2 regions of the Stenotrophomonas sp. SBJS02 genome follow, and region 1 is predicted to be linked to the other one. Evidence: riboswitches for the same ligand, from Rfam matches in the RefSeq annotation. Region 1 holds a riboswitch; the other holds the start of a gene.
The links. A riboswitch is a leader RNA that binds a small molecule or an ion and turns the genes downstream of it on or off. The one in region 1 is predicted to bind thiamine pyrophosphate.
Positions count from the first base shown of each region.

Region 2: linked by a shared signal. The riboswitch ahead of thiC (phosphomethylpyrimidine synthase ThiC) and the one ahead of FQS62_RS00900 (TonB-dependent receptor) in region 1 are both predicted to bind thiamine pyrophosphate.

Region 1 is NZ_CP109812.1:193,420-204,236, reverse strand. Features, by position in the region: gene FQS62_RS00930 (ATP-binding protein) at 1-1,022, opposite strand, end outside; gene FQS62_RS00925 (response regulator) at 1,098-1,736, shown strand; gene FQS62_RS00920 (hypothetical protein) at 2,113-2,883, shown strand; gene FQS62_RS00915 (peptidoglycan-binding protein) at 2,995-4,986, shown strand; gene FQS62_RS00910 (glycine zipper 2TM domain-containing protein) at 5,233-5,640, shown strand; partial or broken gene FQS62_RS00905 (phosphotransferase) at 5,766-6,889, shown strand; TPP riboswitch at 6,933-7,028, shown strand; gene FQS62_RS00900 (TonB-dependent receptor) at 7,099-9,288, shown strand; gene pnuC (nicotinamide riboside transporter PnuC) at 9,297-9,866, shown strand; gene FQS62_RS00890 (hypothetical protein) at 9,926-10,342, opposite strand; gene FQS62_RS00885 (Dyp-type peroxidase) at 10,524-10,817, opposite strand, start outside.
Region 2 is NZ_CP109812.1:3,971,495-3,982,311, reverse strand. Features, by position in the region: gene ilvG (acetolactate synthase 2 catalytic subunit) at 1-435, opposite strand, end outside; gene ilvC (ketol-acid reductoisomerase) at 474-1,448, opposite strand; gene FQS62_RS18395 (hypothetical protein) at 1,514-2,020, opposite strand; gene ggt (gamma-glutamyltransferase) at 2,107-3,825, shown strand; partial or broken gene FQS62_RS18385 (BCCT family transporter) at 4,391-5,967, opposite strand; TPP riboswitch at 6,213-6,314, shown strand; gene thiC (phosphomethylpyrimidine synthase ThiC) at 6,397-8,241, shown strand; gene FQS62_RS18375 (ion channel) at 8,335-9,006, shown strand; partial or broken gene FQS62_RS18370 (winged helix-turn-helix domain-containing protein) at 9,266-10,817, shown strand, end outside.

The DNA.
Region 1 (10,817 bases):
GCCTTCTCACGCACCTCATACCAGTCGTGGCTGCTCTCCGGCTGCAGGTTGGCGCCAGCCTGCATCAGACGGCGCAGGTACTCACTGGCCAGGCCGCTGGGCTTGCCCTGCTCGTCGGTGAACGACAGCGGCGCCGCGTTCGGTGCGAAACCGATCTTCAACGGCTGTTCCAGCACCCGCTTCTCTGCCCGGCTCAGCGCCAGCTGCGCCGATGCCGACCACTGCGGCGGCGGCAGCCAGCGTTGTGCCAGCGCCTCCCGTTGCGACTGGCTGGTTGCCGCCAGCGCGAGGTCCAGCGCTTCGGCCAATGGCTGCTTGCTGTTGGGTACACCGAAGTGCAGGCGTTCGGGAGGCAGATCGCTCGGCCGCAGCAACACCACGCCCTGCAGGCGCTGGGTGGCGATCAGTTCGGTGGCGACATAGGCATTGCCGATATAGACATCAGCTTTGTCGTCTCTGACCATCTCGAGTGCCGCCAACGAGCTGTTTGCGACAAGCTGACGGGCCTGCGGAAAACGCGCGCGCACCTGCGGACCGGTCAGGAAGTCCTGCTCGATCACCACCCGCAGTCCATCCAGATCGGGATTGTCCGAGGCACGCAGGTCGTCGGGGCGGCCCACCAGAGCCAGCGGTGCCTCGCCATAGGCGGCGGTATAGACCATGCAGCGGGTGCGGTCGGCACTCAGACCGACATTCATCACCACATCGATCTCGCCACGACATGCCGCATCCAGCACGGAGGTCCAATCCGGAAAACGACGGGCCTCGACCTTCACACCCAACTGACGGGCAAGAAGCGACAGATAATCCGGGCCCAGACCCACCTGCTGGCCATCACGGAGTGACTCGAATGGTGGCCAGCCGCTGTCATACTGCCCCACGACGATGCTCGGATGGGTGGCCAGGTACTCGCGCTGCAGGGGACTGAGCGGCAGGAGGCCAGGAACGGCCTGCGCCAACGCTGCCGGCAGCGCCAGCAGGACCAGCAGCAGGACCAGTCCGCGAACAGCCCAGCTACGCATCGGCGACGATCTCCTAGAATCCTGCCAGGGACCGCGATGGTCGCGGCCCAGCCAGCCCGGTGGCCATACTAGAGCATGAGCTTGCGCATCATCATCGCAGACGACCACCCGGTGGTCCGTATCGGTACCCGCGCCGTCATCGAATCGAGCGGGGTAGGCCGCGTGGTCGGCGAAGCCGACAGTGCACAGGCGCTGATGGCCCTGCTTGGCAGCCAGCCCTGCGACCTGCTGGTCACCGACTACTCCATGCCCGGCAGCCCCCAGGCCGATGGCTTCGCCATGATCGGCATGATCCGCCGCCGCCATCCCGACCTGCCGGTATTGATGCTCAGCGTCTCCAACAACCTGGCCATCCTGCGCATGGTGCTCGACAGCGGCGTGCTCGGCCTGGTCGACAAGAGCTCGTCGATGGACGAACTGCCGCAGGCCATCCAGGCGGTCTATCGTGGCCAGCCCTATATCAGCCGCAGCCTGCGCGAGCGGGTCGAGACCGCCGGCAGCTGGCGCATGCGCGAGGGCGACGGCAAGCCGCTGTCGCCGCGCGAGGTGGAGGTGCTGCGGCTGCTTGGCACCGGCATGACGGTGAAGGAAATCTCGCTGCAGCTGCACAAGAGCGTCAGCACCATCAGCCGGCAGAAGGGTGACGCCATGCTCAAGCTGGGCCTGAAAGGCGACGCCGAACTGTTCGACTACCTGCGTGACGGCAGGATCTGAGAGCCGGCTCACACGCCGGAGGCCAGCCACCGCCCTCTTTGATGTGCCGCGGATCTGTGCCAAGATGGCCCGGCATGAGTTCTCAATGCGAGGTCGAAGGAATCGACCGGCTCATGTCCTCGCTCCCGTCCCTGGTGGATGGGGTGCGGTTTCCTGCCGGCCGTCTGGCCCGGCAACGCTGACCATGGAGAGGCGCATGCATCACCCCCCTGAGCTACGTTGGACCCTGCCGTTGCGGCCCCTGCGCGCATTCGCGGCGTGCCTGCTCGTCTCTCTTTCCGCTGCCGCCTGCAGCGCCGCCGATCCGGCCCCCTCGTCCTCCCAGCCTGGCGCCCCTGCGCAGGCTGCCAATGCGCCCCGACAGGATGTTGCCCCGATGCAGACCCCCACCCCCGATGCCGCCGTCATCCCGCCCGACGCGCCGACCGTGATGTATTTCACCTACCAGGTGGACGGCGATGGCGCGACCTCCTACGAGGTCCAGAACGGCAGCGTGGCGACCTTCTGGTTCGGCCACACCTTCACTCTTGATGGCACCACGTACTACACGGGTTTCTCCTGGGATACCCGCGAGCACTACGGCAAGCCGGGCGAGCAGACGCCGGCCGGTCCGGACGACCGCGCCAACCTCGCCGAGGCCACCTTCGTGCTGGCCGGCACCGACGCCAGGAAGCCATGGAAGTTCCGTGGCCAGGAATGGACCATCGGCGCACTGGGCGCGTACGACAAGGCCGACGATGTCGATACCCGGCGCAAGCCGCTTGAACATCGCACCACCGACGGCCGCCTGCTGCTGGCGGTGCCGACCAGCAGCTTCGACCGTGGCATCAGCAGCACCGGCTATGCGCTGCTGCTGTTCAACCCCAAGCGCAGCGAAGACGACGTGGACAGCAAGGTGTGGCGCTATGTCGGCTCGGTGCGCACCGGTGAGGACAACAGCGCGGCCTGCGACGAAGGCAACGTGATGCCCTGCACCGACAGCGATGGCGAACTGGCCTTCGTTGCCGACGGCAACGGCCTGCCGCGACTGACCGTGACCTTCAAGGGCACCACCATCGAAGCCCCCGGCAAGACCCGCGCTCTGGGTGCCGGCGACGCCGTGCACTACACCTTCGACAGCGCGACCCAGCAGTACGTCGCGCCCTGATAGCACCCGCCACGCGCGGGTTACCTGTTGACCGACATGTTCTTGACTCACGGATGAGTCCGGTTGGCGATTCGCGGCATGCGCCGCTCCATCAACCCCGAGGAAAACGTCATGGCACAGCATGACTACAGCAGAAAGGAAGTCCTGGACATCGTCGAGCAGGTTGCCCGGCACAAGGGCATCCCGGTCGATGACTTCATGCGCTTCGCGCACATCGAGACCGGCGGCAGCTTCAACGAGCGCGCCCACAACACCTCGTCCGGTGCCAAGGGCCTGTTCCAGTTCGTGCCCGGTTCCGCGCGCCAGTACCACCTGACCGGCCACGAGTTCGACCCCACCCGCAACACCGAAGCGGCCGCGCAGATGTACCAGGACAACCTGGACTCGATGGCGCGCCGCAACGAACGCACGGGCCAGCCGTACCTGTCCGGCGGAGCGACGCCAACCGGCCTGGATCTGTACCTGGCCCACCAGCAGGGCAGCGCCGGCTATGGCTCGGTGCAGACGGCCATCGCCACCGGCACCTTCGGCGTGGTGCGCAACGGCCATGGCGAAGAGATCAACATGCGCCGCAACGTGCTCAACCAGATCGGTTCCGATGCCAAGGCGCTGACCGGCCACACGCTGGCCGAGATGCGCGGCATGAACGACGGCGACCTGGCGCGGACGTTCTCCAGCTACTACATCCACAAGTACGCGGCGATCAGCATCCCGGAAAAGAACATTGCCCCGCAGACGGTGGCGCAGGGCCAGGGCCAGTCCCCGGCAGCGCCTGCACAGGCCAGCGCAGCTGTGGCGGCGGGCGCAGCCGCGCTGGCGGCAACCGCAACGGCGGCCGCCGCGCCGAAGCCGGGCATTGAACTGCAGGCCGCCTACGACGCAGGCCTGAAGTACGACCACGTGAAGTACGCCATCAACATTCCGGGTCACGCACTATACGTACCGGGCAAGACCGGCAAGAACGTGGAGCAGGGTTACATCGACTGTTCCGGCTGGGTCGGCACGCTGCAGAACCGGACCATGGACGAGATCAACCAGAAGGCCGGGCACGCGGTGTTCAGCAAGGCCGACCGCATCGACCTGGGCAACCTGGGTTCCGGCGGCATAGTGCGCAAGGCGTTCGACCAGTCCGGCGTGCTGCTGGACCGCGACGCGGTCCTGAAGCCCGATGCGCTGAAGGAAGGCATGATCATCGGCCTGGATACGGCCAGGACCCGCCACGAGCACTGGAACGGCATCGACCACATCGTGATGGTGGTGCGCGACCCCAACACCGACAAACTGCTGATCAGCCAGTCCACCGGCAGCAAGGGCGTGCACACCATGCCGGTGGAGGACTACCTCAAGCAGGTGAAGGACCACCCGAACTGGAAGCTGTACGCCTCCGATCCGCTGTCCAAGGCGCGCGACCTGCTGGAAAACCGCACCCAGTCGCACGAGCAGACCCAGGGCAAGCCAGCGGCCGAGCACAAGGCCGCTGCCACCCCGCACGCCGAACTGTACAAGCAGGGTGCGCACAGCGAAGGCGTGCGCAAGGTGCAGGAGCAGCTGGGCCACCTCGGCTACGTCGGTGCCGACGGCAAGCCGCTGGTCGAGGATGGCCGCTTCGGCCGCAACACCGACGCGGCGGTGCGCCAGCTGCAGAAGGACAACGGCCTGGTGGCCGACGGCATTGTCGGGGCGAAGACCCTGGAAGCGATCAAGGACGCACGCGAACGGCCGTTGCTCAACGACGAACGGCACCCACGCAATCCGTTGTTCATCCAGGCCAGCAAGGGTCTGGAGCTGATGCCGGCAGGCACCTTCAAGGATCGCCACGCGCTGGAAAGCGCCGCCGCAGCCCTGACCAAGGAGGCGCATGCTGCCGGCCTGCAGCGTATCGACTCGGTGGTTCCCAGCCCGAACGGCGAGCGTCTGTTCGCCGTGCAGGGCACGATCGGTGACCCGGCGGCCAGCCGCGTCGCGGTGGAGACGCGGGCGGCCAGCGAACAGAGCCTGGCGCTCAGCAGCGGCGCGGTGCAGGGTGCGCCGAACGTGCTGCACCCGCAGCAGGACGCCCAGCAGGAGCAGGCCCGGCAGGCACAGAAGGCGATGGGCGTCTAAGCCCGCAGCGCCTTGGCAGAGAAGGGAGGGCCACGCCGGCGTGGCCTTTTCCCTTTCTGCCAGCTGAGCGGCCGGGGCCGCTTTCAGCCTTGCTTCATGCCGCCTGCCGCTAGATGAATGCGCAAGCCGCACGGTGGACCAGGCAATGTTCCGGCAATGTTGGAACGCCAGCGTGGACACCACGGCAGCCGGGGCGCCCCGCGCCCTCCCTGCCCAGCGTGGCATGCACCTCACAGGAGAACGAACATGCTCAGTACTTCCGCACTCAGCTTCCGTGGTCTGGCGATGGCTCTGGCTCTGGTGGCCGGTGTGGCCGTGGTCAGCGATGCCAGCGCGATGTCGAGGAAGGACAAGCGCACCCTGGTCGGCGCCGTGGTCGGTGGCGTGGCCGGCAACCTGCTCTCCAACGGTGATCCCGCCGCCACTGTCGGCGGTGCCGTGGCCGGCGGTGCGATCGGCAACCTGACCACCTCCGATCGTCGCGACCGTCGCTATTACGACAACCGCTACTACAACGACCGTTACGACCGCCGGTACGATCGTGGCTATTACCGCAGCGGCTACTACGACCGTGGCGACGACCGCCGCTGGCAGCGCGAGCGTTACTACGACAACCGCTACTACCACGACCGCGGTCGCCATCGCGGCTGGTAAGCAGGACGGCATCCTCCATGCCGATGCACGGACGGGCGGGTCGATGACCCGCCCGTTTGCGTTGGCCGCGTGCATGGCGTTGAATGCGCAGCCTTGGATGTGACTTTCCCCACCGGGGCTGCGGCATGACGTCTTCCTCCCATCGCGTGCAGGGCCTCAACAACGACGAGGTCCCTGCCGACTGGCCACCGATCAGCGCGGCGGACATCGCGTGGCTGAGTACGCGTTACCCGCAGCTGGGCGGGCACAGCCAACCGCGCTGGCACAGCCCACGGCCGCTGTCGGCCGCCGCCATCGTCGACGGCGTGGACGGTGCGGTGTTCATCAAGCGCCACCACCACAGCGTGCGCAGCGCGGCCTGCCTGGAAGAAGAACACCGCTTCATCGCCCATCTCGCCGCCGCCGGCGCGCCGGTGGTGCAGGTGCTGCCGGCGGTTGATGGCCACACCGCGGTCGAACACGGCGAATGGACGTTTGAACTGCACGATGTCGGCGTGGGCGACGACCTGTACCGCGACGCGGTGTCGTGGTCGCTGCTGACCGATGTTGCGCAGGCCCGCGAAGCCGGGCGCGCACTCGCACAGCTGCACCTTGCCTCGGCCAGCTATCACGCGCCCCAGCGCAGCACCCATGTGCTGGTCGCGCGCGACGATCTGATCCGCGCCGACGATCCGATCGCGGCCATCAAGGCAGGGCTGCATGAGCGCCCCGGGCTGGCCCGCTATCTGGCGCGCATTCCGTGGGAAGTGCAGCTGCAGCGTGACGTGCTGCCATGGCATGCCGGCCTGGCCCAGCGCCTGCGCGACGAGCCACGGCTGTGGGCGCACAACGACTGGCACGTTTCCAACCTGCTGTGGCGCGATGGGCAGGTCGGTACCGTGCTGGATTTCGGCCTGGCCTCGCCCACCAGCGCACTGTTCGACCTCGCCACCGCGATCGAGCGCAATGCGGTGGCGTGGCTGGAACTGGAGCGCGGCATGCAGGCGGTGCGCATCGATATCGCGCTGGCGTTGCTCGACGGCTATCGCCAGGCGCTGCCGTTGTCGGCGGCACGCGTGCACCTGCTGGCCGACCTGCTGCCGATGGTCCATTTCGACTTCGCACTGTCCGAAGTGGAGTACTTCGAAGGCATCATGGTTCGACCGCGAACGCGGATGTGGCCTGGCAGCCCTTCATGCTGGGGCATCCGGCATGGTTCCACAGCGCGCCGGGGCAGGCACTGCTGCAGGCGCTGCACGCGGCAGCCTGAAGGGCACCGACTCGCAAATCCGTACCATTTGTAGTGAAATGGTCACCTGAAGCGGGGGTGCCTGGATCTGCCAGGCTGAGAGAGTCCCTTGGAACCTGATCCGGTTTGCACCGGCGTAGGGAGCTTTGAGCCGCAGCCACACCCCCGTCATGGGCCGGTGCACCTGCGCGCCGTCGCTTCGTCTCCCTTGTTGTCCGAAGACGAACCGAATGAACCGCTGCCTGCGCCCCACCCTGCTCTTCCTCGCCCTCTGCGCCGCGCTGCCGCTGCATGCCCGCGAGGCCGAGGCGTCCCCTGATGTGGCTGCCACCGGCGCCGAGCGCTCGCCCACCGAGCTGGCGGCGGTGCGCGTGCAGGCCGGCAAACCGAAGGCCGATACCTCGCGCGTAAACGCCTTCGGTGGCGGCAGCTGGAAGGACACGCCGGCCTCGGTGAACGTGCTCGAGCGCGATTACCTCGACCGTCGTCAGGTGCGTTCATTGTCCGAGCTGGCCAGCAACGATGCCTCGCTGGGTGATGCGTATGCACCGGTGGGTTACTACCAGAACATCGCCATCCGTGGCTTCGCCCTTGACGCCGCCACCGGCTATCGCTTCAACGGCCTGTCCATCGCCGGCGAACAGCGCCTGGCGCTGGAGAACGTGCAGTCGGTTGAGATCCTCAAGGGTGAAGCCGGCCTGGCCGCAGGCGTGATGGCACCCGGCGGCATCATCAACTACATCGGCAAGCGCCCGGCCGAAATGCGCACCGCCACGCTCGGTACCGACTCGGAAGGCTCGCGCTACGTCGCTGTCGATGTCGGCCACTGGATCACCCCGCGCTTCGGCCTGCGCCTGAATGCCGCATGGGATTCCAGCAATTCCTATGTCGAGCACGCCGATGGCCGCCGCAATTTCTATTCGCTGGCCGCCGACTGGCTGATCGGCGAGCGCGGCAAGCTGGAGGTGGACGCCAACTACCAGACCAGCTCGCAGCGTTCGGTGTCCGGTTACCAGCTGCTGGGCGCACGCGACCTGCCGCGCGGCGTCGACCGCGAGCACCTGCTCGGCTACCAGCCGTGGCAGCGGCCGGTGGATATCGCCAGCACCAACATCACCGCCCTGCACACCTACGACTTCAACGAGACCTGGCAGTCGCGCGTCTCGGTCGGCCACAGCCGCTCGGTGATCGATGACAACGTCGCCTTCGCCTACGGCTGCTACTACGCCGTGCAGTGCGCCGATGGCAGCGTGCCGGGCAACTACTTCGCGCCCAACGGCGACTACGACGTCTACGACTACCGCAGCCCGGACGATACCCGCCGCAACCAGCAGGCCCGTGCCGAACTGCGTGGCCGCTTCGAGACCGGCAGCGTCGGCCATGAGCTGACCCTCGGCGCCGACTACTTCCGCCGCACCGTGGACAGGCGCCCGAGCGTCAACGAGTACGTTGGCACCACCAACATCCACGACGCACCGGTGCCGGTGTTCGCGCCGTCGCCGAAGATGCCGGGCCCGTCCGCACGTCGCCTGGACAGCGGCCAGACCGCGTTCTTCGCGCTGGACCGGATGAGCTTCGGCGATGACTGGCAGTGGCTGGCGGGTGGCCGCTTCGTGCGCCTGGACGAGCGCGCCTACGACAAGCGTGGCACCCCGCAGCGGCACAGCCGCCTTTCTCGCTTCCTGCCGCAGACTGCGGTGGTGTGGAAGGCCACCGACCAGCTCAATGCCTATGCCAGCTACGTGCGCGGCATTTCGCTGGGCCAGGAAGCGCCGTTCTGGACCAGCAACGCCGACACCTTCCTGCCGTCGGTGCAGTCGCGGCAGCTGGAAGTGGGCGTGAAGTACGTGCCGGTCGAGGCGCTGACGCTGGGCGCGGCGGTGTTCCGCATTTCGCAGCCGTACCAGTACGCCAAGCCGGACAACAGCGACGTCGGCTACACCTTCATCGAAGAAGGCACGCAGACCCACACCGGCCTGGAGCTGACCGCCAACGGCCAGCTGACCGATGCGCTGCAGATCGTGGCCAGCGCCAGCGTGCTGCAGGCGCGCGCGCGCGACACCGGCACGCCGGCCTATGAAGGCCATCAGCTGGTGAACGTGCCGAAGGTGCGCGCCAGCGTGCACCTGGCCTATGCGCTGCCGTTCGTGCAGGGCCTGGATGTGACCGGTGGCTGGCGCTATGCCGGTGCCAATGTCGCCCGCGCCGACGGTGGGGTGCGCGCACCGGACTACTCGGTGTTCGATGCCGGCCTGCGTTTCCAGCATCGCCTGCATGAGCGCGCAGTGACCTGGAACCTGTCGGTGGACAACGTGTTCAACCGCTTCTACTGGCGCGATACCGGCAGCAGCGGTGGTGACTACTACCTGTTCCCCGGTGCACCGCGACAGGCCCGCCTGTCGGTGACGTTCGCGCTGTGAGCGGCGTGATGCTGGAGTGGACCGCCGCGCTGAGCAGCATCCTCGGCGTCTGGCTGATGGCCCGGCGCCGGCTGGCAGCGTGGCCGGTGGGCCTGCTGTCGGTGACGCTGTACGGTCTGGTGTTCGCCGAGGCCAAGCTGTACTCGGACACCCTGCTGCAGGTCGCCTTCGGCGGCTTCCTGGTCTATGGCTGGCTCAACTGGCGGCAGCACGCCGCCGATGAAGGCAGCATCCGCATCGTGCCGCTGGCGCGCGGCAAGCTGCTGCGCGACCTGGCCATCGGCCTGTGCGGTGGCGTGGCGCTGGGTGCGGCCATGCACACCTTCACTGATGCCGCACTGCCCTGGCTGGACGCGATGCTGACCGCGCTGAGCCTGGTCGGCCAGTGGTGGCAGGCGCGCCGCCACGTGGCCTGCTGGTGGGTGTGGATCGCGGTGGACGTGGTCTATGTGGGTGCGTACCTGTTCAAGTCGCTGCACGTGACCGCCGCGCTGTACGTGTTCTTCCTCGGCCTGGCCGTATTCGGCCTGCGCGCATGGAGCGCCGCCGCGCGTGAACCGCAGGTGGCAACCCGGTAGAGCCACGCCATGCGGGGCTGTTAGGGGCAATCGGCGCGCCATCCACGCATGGCGTGGATCTACGGGGTCAGGGCCAGACCCAGCCGCAGCGGCTGGCGCATGTCGGCCGGTGGGGCCGCCTGCAACGGCGCGGCCTGCAGCGTCGCGCGCAGGTCGGCGTCGACCTGGGCATCACCCAGGCTGTCGAATTCCAGCTTCGAGATGCGGCCATCCGCCGCGATCCACACGCTCACCGATAGCGGCGTCGGTGCGTCCGGATGTGCCTGCAGCCATTCCAGCACGCGCTGCGCCTGCGGGTCCTGCTCCTGCTGCAGGCGCTGCTGCAGCTGCCCCCCCACGGCGGCGGCGTAGGCCATCCAGTGCGCAGGGGCTTCCTGCGCGGACACCGCAGCGCTCCCCAGTGCCAGCGCACCGAACAACGCGGCCAGCCGCTTCCACCCGCGGCGTGCGCCGCTCCTGTTTCCGGTCATGGCCATCGCCCGCCTCCTGCACTCGCATCCAACGGCAGATGGTCGGCGCGGTAGATGACAGGCAGATGGCGGCACAGTAGAGCCACGCCATGCGTGGCTACTACGGGCAACGTGTGCGCCATCCACGCATGGCGTGGATCTACTGGAACAGAGCGGCCAGTAGCATGCGCAAGAACGAGAGGCGCGATCAATCGCCCAGATCGGCCAGCACCTTGCGCGAGGGCGCGAAAAAGGTCACGCCGGTGGTGGCGGTGGAGAAATCAAGGATGCGGTCGTGCAGTGGCGCGGGATTGCCGATGAACATGCGCTCGAGCATCTTCTCGATCACCCACAGGCGGCGCGTGTAGCCGATGAAGTAGGTGCCGTACTCGCCGCGACCCGGGTTGGCGAACGGCATGTTGTCGCGCAGGATCTCGTGCTCGCCGTCAGCATCCTCGATGGTGCACAGCGTCTTGTGCGACTTCTGCGCATCGGCCGGCGC
Region 2 (10,817 bases), 1.1 Mb from region 1:
CGGCAGGTCATCGACGCTGCGCACCAGCCAGCTGTGCTTCACGATCGGCATCGTCAGGCCGAATACATCCAGCTCCTGGAAGGCGTCGGTGCCCAGCAGCGGCGTGCCGACCTGGCCGGTGATGCAGACCATCGGTACCGAATCCAGCATCGCATCGGCAATGCCGGTGACCAGGTTCGAGGCGCCCGGGCCGGACGTGGCCACGCAGACGCCCACCTGGTTGCTGGCGCGGGCGAAACCATTGGCGGCCAGCGCCGCGCCCTGCTCATGGCGTACCAGGATGTGCTTCAGCGACGAATCCACCAGCGCGTCGTAGAACGGCATGATGGTGCCACCGGGATAGCCGAACAGCGTACGGACGCCTTCGGCTTCCAGCGCCTGGGTCAGCCAGCGCGCGCCGTTGGGCGGCGCGCTGCGATGTGTCGAAGAGTTCATGGGGGAACCTTGCAAAGCGGGTGGGGGAGGCCGCGTGGTTACGCGGCCTGTCCTTGCAACCAGACCATCTTGGCGCGCAGCTCCTTGCCCACCTTTTCGATCGGGTGCTCCAGGTCGGCCTGCTTGAACCTGTTGTAGTTCGGCAGGCCCGCTTCGTACTCGGCCACCCAGTTCTTGGTGAAGGTGCCGTCCTGGATGTCCTTCAGCACCTCCTTCATGCGTTCCTTGGTGCCGGCGTCGATCACGCGCGGGCCGCTGACGTAGTCGCCGTACTGCGCGGTCTCGGAGATGAACTCCAACATGCGCGAGATACCGCCTTCATAGAACAGGTCCACGATCAGCTTCAGTTCGTGCAGTACTTCGTAATAGGCGATCTCCGGCTGGTAGCCGGCTTCGACCAGGGTCTCGAATCCGGCCTGCACCAGCGCCGAGGCACCGCCGCACAGCACCGCCTGCTCGCCGAACAGATCGGTCTCGGTCTCTTCCTTGAAGGTGGTCTGGATCAGGTTGGCGCGGGCGCCGCCGAGGCCGGCCGCATAGGCCAGGGCGTACTCGGCCGCCTTGCCGCTCTTGTCCTGGTAGACCGCCCAGATGCACGGCACGCCACGGCCGATTTCATACTCGCGACGCACCAGCGCGCCCGGGCCCTTGGGCGCGACCAGCACGACATCGAGGTCCTCGCGCGGCTTGATCATGTCGAAGTGCACGTTCAGGCCGTGCGCGAACAACAGCACCGCACCCTGTTTCATGTTCGCAGCCAGCACGTCGTCGTAGAGCTTCTTCTGCACCATGTCCGGCGTCAGCACGGCAACCAGGTCCGCATCCTTCACCGCATCGGCCGGTGCTTTCACGGTGAAGCCATCGGCCTGTGCCTTGACTTCGGTCGGGCCACCCGGACGCAGGCCTACCACCACGTCGAAGCCGGATTCGCGCAGGTTCAGTGCGTGGGCGCGGCCCTGGCTGCCGTAGCCGATGACGGCGATCTTGGTCTGGGGCAGGTCGTTGGTGCTCATGGGGGAGGTTCCTTGCGGTGGGAAGAAAAAAGAACGGCCGGTCGTCGAGGTGACGTGCCGGCCGGTCAGGGGAAAGCGGTGGGGGAGGCGCCATGCGTCGCACAGGCACAGCCACTACGAGGTGTCGTGGTGGTGCTGGTCCAGGTTTTGAAGTTGGCGGTGTTCATGGTGGTTGCGTCTGAAACCAGGTCCTGAAATGAAAAAACCCGCACCTGGGCGGGTGCGGGTTTTGATGAGTTCCGGTGTGTTTGTTGCTTACACGCTGGCTCGTCCCGCACTTGTTGGTTGGGTAATAAGTACGAGCACAAGAATCGAACGCAGCGAGGCGGCGCCGGTGTCGGCGGCTTCGATGTGGGTTCGCGGTGGCGTGTTGTAATGCAACATGTGATCGAGAGAAACATAGCCGTTTCGGCGATGTCAACCCTCGCGACGGATTTTTTATCGGTTTCCAGTGCATCCAGCGCAATCGCTTGCGGCACAAGGATGGTTGCCTCTGAAAGTGTTTCAGTGAACCCGAATTCACTCCTTTCAGAGCCGTTTTTGCGCGGAATCCGGCGGATTTTCGCCCCCAAGATCGACGTCCATGACCTCTGCCCGATGCCGCGTGAAGGCCGTAGCGGCGAAGATCGGGGAACCACCCTTCCATCGGAACCCGACCGTGTCCCGACGCCTTGCCCGTTCCCTGCTCGCCGCCGCCGTGCTGGCTGCAGTGCCCGCGCTGTCCTTTGCCGCCGACCGCATTACCGGCCACACCTTCGCCACCCGTTCGGAGGTGATCGCCCCCCATGCGATGGCCGCCACCTCGCAGCCGCTGGCCACCCAGATCGCGCTGGACGTGATGAAGGGCGGTGGCTCGGCGGTGGATGCCGCCATCGCGGCCAACGCAGCGCTGGGCCTGATGGAGCCCACCGGCAACGGCATCGGCGGCGACCTGTTCGCCATCGTCTGGGACCCGAAGACGCAGAAGCTCTATGGCTACAACGGCTCGGGGCGCTCGCCGAAGTCGCTCACCCTGGCCGAGTTCCAGCGCCGTGGCCTGAAGGACATCCCGGCCACCGGCCCGCTGCCGGTGTCGGTACCTGGCGCGGTCGACGGCTGGTTCGCACTGCACGACCGCTTCGGTCGCAAGCCGATGGCCGACAACCTGGCGCCGGCCATCCGCTACGCCCGCGAGGGCCACCCGGTGGCTGAAGTGATCGCCTACTACTGGGACCGCTCGGTACCCAAGCTGTCGCAGTACCCGGGCTTCAAGGAGCAGTTCACGATCAACGGCCACGCCCCGCGCAAGGGCGAGATGTGGAAGAACCCGAATCTGGCCAGCACGCTGCAGAAGATCGCCGATGGCGGACGCGACGCCTTCTACAAGGGTGACATCGCCCGCACCATCGGCGACTACTTCAAGGCCAACGGTGGCTACCTGAGCTATCAGGACATGGCCGATCACCATGGCGAATGGGTCGAACCGGTCAGCAGCAACTACCGTGGCTACGACGTGTGGGAACTGCCGCCGAACAGCCAGGGCATTGCCGCGCTGCAGATCCTCAACGTGCTGGAAGGCTACGACTTCTCGAAGATCCCGTTTGGTTCACCGGAGCATGTGCACCTGTTCGTTGAAGCGAAGAAGCTGGCCTTCGCCGACCGTGCACGCTTCTACGCCGACATGGCGTTCCAGCCGGCACCGGTGCAGAAGCTGATCTCCAAGGAATACGCCGCGCAGCGCCGCGCGCTGATCTCGATGGAAAAGGCGTTGAAGGAAGTGCAGCCGGGCACGCCGAAGCAGCTGGAGGAGGGCGACACGATCTACATGACCGTGGCCGACGCCGACGGCATGATGGTCTCGCTGATCCAGTCCAACTACCGTGGCATGGGCAGCGGCATGGCACCGCCCGGTCTGGGTTTCATCCTGCAGGACCGCGGCGAGATGTTCGTGCTGCAGAAGAACCATCCCAACGGCTACGCGCCGGGCAAGCGCCCCTTCCAGACCATCATTCCGGCCTTCATCACCAAGGGCGGCAAGCCGTATGCCAGCTTCGGCGTGATGGGCGGCGCGATGCAGCCGCAGGGCCACGCGCAGATCGTGATGAACCTGGTGGACTTCGGCATGAACCTGCAGGAAGCCGGTGATGCACCGCGCATCCAGCACGAAGGCTCGACTGAACCGACGGGTCAGGCCACGGCGATGACCGATGGTGGTGAAGTGAATCTGGAAACCGGCTTCCCGTACGAGACGGTGCGTGCGCTGATGCGCAAGGGGCATCGCATCGTGTTCGCCGACGGTCCGTATGGTGGGTACCAGGCGATCATGCGCGATCCCGAGACCGGGGTTTACTACGGCGCTTCGGAGAGCCGCAAGGACGGGCAGGCGGCGGGGTACTGAGGTTTCCCGGCCACCGGGCTGAGCCCCCTCTGCGGTGATGGTTCAGCGATGCTTGGCTTGGCCGGGCGGGTGGATTGTCTGGGGGGCGCCGTGAATACGTCCCTGTAGGCTCGGTCGCCGCTTGCTCGTGTGCGCTGTCCTGCGCACACGGCAAGACCGGGGTTGGGCGTCCTGCCCAACCCGCCCGAGGCATGCCTCGGGCCCATGCGGCTCACGCCCCCAGCCAACCCATCCGCCCGGCCACGGACAGTTTTCGTGTCCGTCACCGCAGGAAAAGAAAAAAGAAGAGCAAGAGCAAGAGCAAAGGCAACAGCCGCGTGCTGTGGGTTGGGGTCGGATCCGTTTTCCGCAGGAAAACGGATCCGACCCCTTCTTGTTTTCCGATACACCTCATCCACGCATAGCGTGGAAAACCCACCGTCACACGGAAACTGTCGGGGGTGGGGCGGCGTGTCCTGCCAGCCCACACCGCCCCGCCAAACCAGCAGCAACCCAGAGCTGCTTTTGAGGTTGCTGTTGTCGTTGCTTGAGAAAAGCGGTGCAGCCGCAGGCTGCAAAACCCCCCTCAATCCTGATCGTGCGCGCGTGCGGCCTCCGCCTGGGTCTCCTCCTGCGCGGCCATCTCGCGTGCGATCCACGCATCGATCATATGCCGCTGGCGCTGCGCCTGCCGCCGCTCCCGCGTGTACTCCTGGTCCAGCACCCGGTACAGCGACACCATCACCAGCACCATCAGCAGCGCAAACGGCAACGCCGCAATGGTGATCATGCCCTGCAGCGCATCCAGGCCGCCGGCCAGCAGCAGTGCGCCGGCAATCAGCGCCACGCCCACGCCCCAGGCCAGCTTGCGCTTGGGTGGCGGATCGCCGGCTTCATCGGTGGACATGCTGGCCAGCACCAGCACCGCCGAGTCGGCCGAGGTCACGAAGAAGATCATCAGCAGCACCAGCGCGATGCACGACAGCAGCAACGGCAGCGGCATGCTGTCGAACATCGTGAACAGCACCGTCTCATAGCCATTGCCCAGTGCCTGCATCAGATCGGCCTGGCCGAAGATCTGCATCCAGATCGCGGTACCGCCAAACACCGAGAACCAGAAGAAGCCCAGCAGCGTCGGTGCCAGCACCACGCCGATCACGAACTCGCGCACGCTGCGCCCGCGCGAGATGCGCGCGATGAATGAACCCACGAAGGCGCCCAGGAAATCCACCAGGCCCAGTAGAAGATCGTCCAGTCGGCCACCCAGGTGCTGGATGAGAACGGCGACATGCGCAGGCTCATCGTCACCAGTTGGTTGAGGTAGGAGCCCAGCGTGGTGGTGAACGTGTTGAAGATCGCACCGGTCGGGCCGAGCACGAGCACCAGCAGCAACAGCACGGCGGCCAACGCCAGATTGAAATTGGACAGCCATTTGACGCCGCGGTCGACGCCGCTGAGCGTGGAAGCCATGTAGAGCACGAACGCCACCGCAATGATCACCAGCTGCAGCGGGGGCCCTGCGTGCAGGCCGAACACGCGCTCCATGCCGGCGGCGATCTGGATGGTGCCGAAGCCCAGCGTGGTAGCGACACCAATCGCAGTGGCGACGACGGCAGCGATGTTGACCACGCGGCCGATCCAGCCGCGGTGGTGGCGGCCGATGATCGGCTGCAGCATGTCACTGACCAACCCACGGCCGTTGCGGTTGAACTGGAACCAGGCCATTGCCAGGCCGATCAGCGCATAGATGGCCCAGGGGTGCAGGCCCCAATGGAAGAACACGTAGCGCATGGCAGCACGCGCAGCGTCCATGCTTTCAGGTGCCAGCCCTTCCGGTGGCTTGCTGAAGTGCGAAATGGGCTCGGCGGCGCCCCAGAACACCAGACCGATGCCCATGCCAGCGGCGAACAGCATCGACATCCAGCTGGCCCGCGAGAACTCCGGTTCGGCGTCTTCGCCACCGATGCGCAGGTTGCCGAAGCGGCCAAAGGCCAGATACATCAGGAACACAAGCGCCAGGAACACGACCAGCAGGTACAGCCAGCCGATGCCGCGGATGAGTTCGCCGAGGATGCTCTGCACCACGGTATTGAAGGGGCCGGGTGCAACACCGGCGAGCAGCACCAGCAGCAGAACCAGTGCGATGGAAACGCGAAACACCATGAAGGGGCTTCTCCGATCAAGGGATTGAGGGGAGCGAGCAGCGCTTGCTGCGAGGGGCCGGCGACATGCAGCACAGACCGGGCAGGGGCCGCGAAGGCGGCGAGGAAACACCGGCCGCAGCGGCACGATGCGCGTGCACGTTACTGAATGCGATGTCACGGTTCTGTTAATACAGAAACAGCGGATCCACGTCGTGCGTGGCTGGAACAGCCAGGAGCTGCAGTGCGTTCTATGCTCTAATGCACACCAAGAAGCGGGGGTACCGCGGCCATGTGGCCACGGTTGAGACAGTCCCTTGGAACCTGATCCGGCTCATACCGGCGTAGGGAAGCTTTGCAGTGCAGCCGTGCCCGGACTCCGCCCAAGGACCGTTCGTGCGCGGGCGCAGTGCGCCGCCGCTTCGTCCCTGACCTTCCTGGACGATGCCCGATGAACGCACAGCTCTCCGCCCTGCAGCAACAGGCCCAGCAACTCTCCGAATCCGTGACCCGGCCCATTCCCGGCTCGCGCAAGATCCACGTGCCCGGGTCACGCCCGGATCTGCAGGTGCCGATGCGCGAGATCGCGCTGACCCGCACGCCGACCTTGTTCGGTGGTGAAGAGAATGCACCGGTGACCGTTTACGACACGTCGGGCCCGTACACCGATCCCGAGGTGCGCATCGATCTGTCCGCCGGTTTGCCGGAACTGCGTCGCGGCTGGGTGGAAGAGCGCGGTGATACCGAGCAGCTCGAAGGACTGAGTTCATCGTTCGGCCGCGATCGCGAGCATGACCCGAAGCTTGATGCGGTACGCTTCCCCGCGCGCAGCCTGCCACGCCGTGCGCGTGCAGGCGCCAACGTCACCCAGATGCACTACGCGCGCCGCGGCATCGTCACGCCGGAAATGGAATTCGTCGCCATCCGCGAAAACCAGCGGCTGGACGCGATCCGCGATGCCGGCCTGCTGCAGCAGCACCCGGGCGAGGCGTTCGGCGCGTCGATCCAGAAGATCATCACCCCGGAATTCGTGCGCGACGAAATCGCCCGTGGCCGTGCGGTGCTGCCCAACAACATCAACCACCCGGAAAGCGAGCCGATGATCATCGGCCGCAATTTCCTGACCAAGATCAACGCCAACATCGGCAACAGCGCCGTCTCTTCGGGCATTGCCGAGGAAGTGGAGAAGCTGGTGTGGGCGATCCGCTGGGGCGGTGACACGGTGATGGACCTGTCCACCGGCAAGCACATCCACGAAACCCGCGAGTGGATCATCCGCAACTCGCCGGTGGCGATCGGTACCGTGCCGATCTACCAGGCGCTGGAAAAGGTCGATGGCCGTGCCGAGGCACTTACCTGGGAGATCTTCCGCGACACGCTGATCGAGCAGGCCGAGCAGGGCGTGGACTACTTCACCATCCATGCCGGCGTGCTGCTGCGCTATGTGCCGCTCACTGCCAAGCGCGTGACCGGCATCGTCAGCCGCGGTGGCTCGATCATGGCCAAGTGGTGCCTGGCGCACCACAAGGAGAACTTCCTCTACACGCATTTCGAAGACATCTGCGAGATCATGAAGGCCTACGACGTAACCTTCTCGCTGGGAGACGGCCTGCGCCCGGGCTGCATCGCCGATGCCAACGACGCCGCGCAGTTCGGTGAGCTGGAAACGTTGGGTGAGCTGACGAAGATTGCCTGGAAGCACGATGTGCAGACTATGATCGAAGGCCCCGGCCACGTGCCGATGCAGCTGATCAAGGAGAACATGGACAAGCAGCTGCGTGAGTGTGGCGAGGCGCCGTTCTACACGCTGGGGCCGCTGACCACCGATATCGCGCCCGGCTACGACCACATCACCAGCGCGATCGGCGCGGCGATGATCGGCTGGTTCGGTACGGCCATGCTCTGCTACGTGACGCCGAAGGAGCATCTCGGCCTGCCCAACCGCCAGGATGTGCGCGACGGCATCATGGCCTACCGCATCGCCGCGCATGCGGCTGATCTGGCCAAGGGCCATCCGGGTGCGCAGGTGCGCGACAACGCATTGAGCAAGGCGCGCTTCGAGTTCCGCTGGGAAGACCAGTTCCACCTTGGCCTGGATCCGGAGAAGGCCAAGGAGTTCCACGACGAGACCCTCCCGAAGGATGCGCACAAGCTGGCGCACTTCTGCTCGATGTGCGGTCCGCACTTCTGTTCGATGAAAATCACCCAGGACGTACGCGACTACGCCGAGGCCGGCATGAAGGAGAAGTCGGAGGAGTTCCGCGCGGCCGGTGCCGAGGTCTACCACCAGGGGTGATGCGTAACGGGTAGTGCCGGCCAATGGCCGGCACTACCGTTCATCACGCCGCGCCCGGCTATCCTCCGCGCATCGCCCAGGGGAAAGGACGCCATGCCCGTTGCCATGACCACCCGCTGGCTGGCCATCGCCCGCCGCCATCCTTCGGCCTGGCTGTTGGCCGCACAGTTGATCGCGGTGCTGCTGTATCCCGCCCTCGATGACACCGCCGGTGGCCGGGCGGCGCTGGGCATGTTCGGCATGGCGGTACTCGGCCTGGCGCTGTGGGTGGTCCAGCGCAGTCCGCTGGGCACCTGGCTGGCGTTGCTGCTGGCCATTCCCTCGGTGGTGTTCTCGCTGGCTGGCGCGCTGTTGGATCGCACCGGCCTGCTCACCACTGCGCAGCTGCTGGAGAGCCTGCTGTACTTCTATACGGCGGGCGCGTTGATCGCCTACATGCTGCAGGACCATAAAGTCACCCGGGACGAACTGTTCGCTGCGGGAGCGACCTTCACCTTGCTGGCCTGGGCCTTCGCGTTTGCTTTCGCCGTCTGCCAGCAGTGGTATCCGGGCAGTTTCCACGGCACCGGCGGTGGTGATCAGCGCAGTTGGATGGAGCTGCTTTATCTGAGCTTCAGCTTGCTGTCCGGGGTGGGATTAAGCGATGTAGTACCGCTGCATCCGCAAGCGCGGGCTTTGGTAATGCTGGAGCAGTTCGCAGGGGTGATGTACGTCGCGCTTGTGGTGTCGCGGCTGGTCGGATTGACGATGCTGCGACGCGTGTGAAAATGAACGCAAGATAAAAATATCGCGCCCAAGAGGGCGCGAATGGTGATGCACATTATGTGAATGCGTCGGCGAGAGAGAGCCTGAGTGTCGACCCCGTCATAGGCGGGGTAACCGGCATAGGCTAATATTCGTATGCGTAATTGTTTTTGCGGTATGCGCCGATGCTTTGTGCGGAATCTGGCTTTTTGTTGTCCCTGCAGGGGGACGGTATCGCTGGTGAAACCTGCCCAGGCCCGTCCCTACTGTATATCGGAAAATGAACAGCAGCGAAATACAGCCGCCCGACGCTGACCGTATCCAGGTTGGCGAATGCGTCGTTACCTTGTCCTCGCGAGAGGTCGAGGTTGCGGGTGCGCGTCGTCCACGCCGGCTCACGCCAAAGGCACTGGGTGTGCTGCGAGTGTTGCTGCGGCAGCCGGGGCGGGTGTTTACCCGCGAGGAGCTGTTTGCCGAGGTGTGGCCCGACACGCTGCCCACCAACGACGTGCTGACCCAGGCGGTCACCCAGCTGCGCAAGGCGTTTGCCAACGACGAAGACAACGGGCAGGCCTACATCGAGACCATCGCCAAGAGCGGCTACCGCTTGTTGGTGCCGGTGCAGGTGCTGGACACGCCCGAGCCTGTCATGGACATCGTCGAGTTGGCCGATCCGTCCTTGCCATTGGCAGCCGCCGTGGCTGCGGCCCCGGACGGTGCTGCGTTGCCAGTGCCGGGTCTGCGCCGGACATGGCGGCAGGTGCGGCGCCAGGTATTGCTGGCCACCGGCATTTTGATGCTCGTGACGGTGATCGTGCTGACGATGCTGTTGCTGCGGCGTGCTCCGGCGGCAAGTTCACCGGTGGACGAGGCTGTCGAGAACGGTGTCCGTGTGATCGGCAGCCCGCAGCGGCCGTACCGGCTGATCACCGCGACCAGTGGGTTCGAGACGTATCCAACGCTTTCGCCGGATGGTTCCCAGGTTGCCTACGAAGGCGCCAATGAGGACGGCAACGGCGGCGGAGCAATCAAGGTGCAGACGTCTGGCAATGCGCCCGCCCGCCAGTTGTTGGTGCCCCCGGCCGGTGCCAGTGATCGTTTCCCGAGCTGGTCGCCGGATGGGCGCGAGATCGCGTTTGCGCGGTTCAGTGCCGATGGTGGCTGCCAGGTGCTGATCGCCAGTGCCACGGGTGGGGCCCTGCGCCAGGCCACCCGTTGTGACGGCACCGAACTGCTCAGCTTCGACTGGACCCGGACGGCCGTGGGCTGGTGTTCGGCAGCATGGTCGGGCGCTACGCGCATCGCGGCATCCGCGTGCTCGACCTGGCCAGTGGCCAATGGCGCGACCTGGACTACAGCGTCGATGCCGATGACTTCGACTACGCGCCGCGTTATTCGCCCGACGGCAAGTGGCTGGTGTTCGTGCGCAATCCACAGATGGGTGATCTGTGGCGGATGCCCGCCAACGGCGGTACTCCGGAGCAGCTGACCAACGAAGCAGCGGAACAGCGAGGCTGGGCCTGGCTGGGGGATGGACGCACCATCGTATTCGGCCGTCGCGTCGACAGCGAAGTGCGCCTGTATTACCTCGACGTTGAGCGCCGTACGCTGCGCGACGCGGGCCTGGACGATGCGCAGTGGCCCGCGGTCTCGCGGCATGGCGGCGTATTGGCGTTCGTTCACCGGCGTGCGCAGTTCGGGGTGTTCAAGGTGCCCACCGAGGGAGGACACGCCGAGCGCCTGTTTGCCTCCAGTGGCCGTGACGGCCAGCCGATGGCCGCCCCCGATGGTCGGCAACTGGTTTTCACCTCCGATCGTTCCGGCAGTTTCGC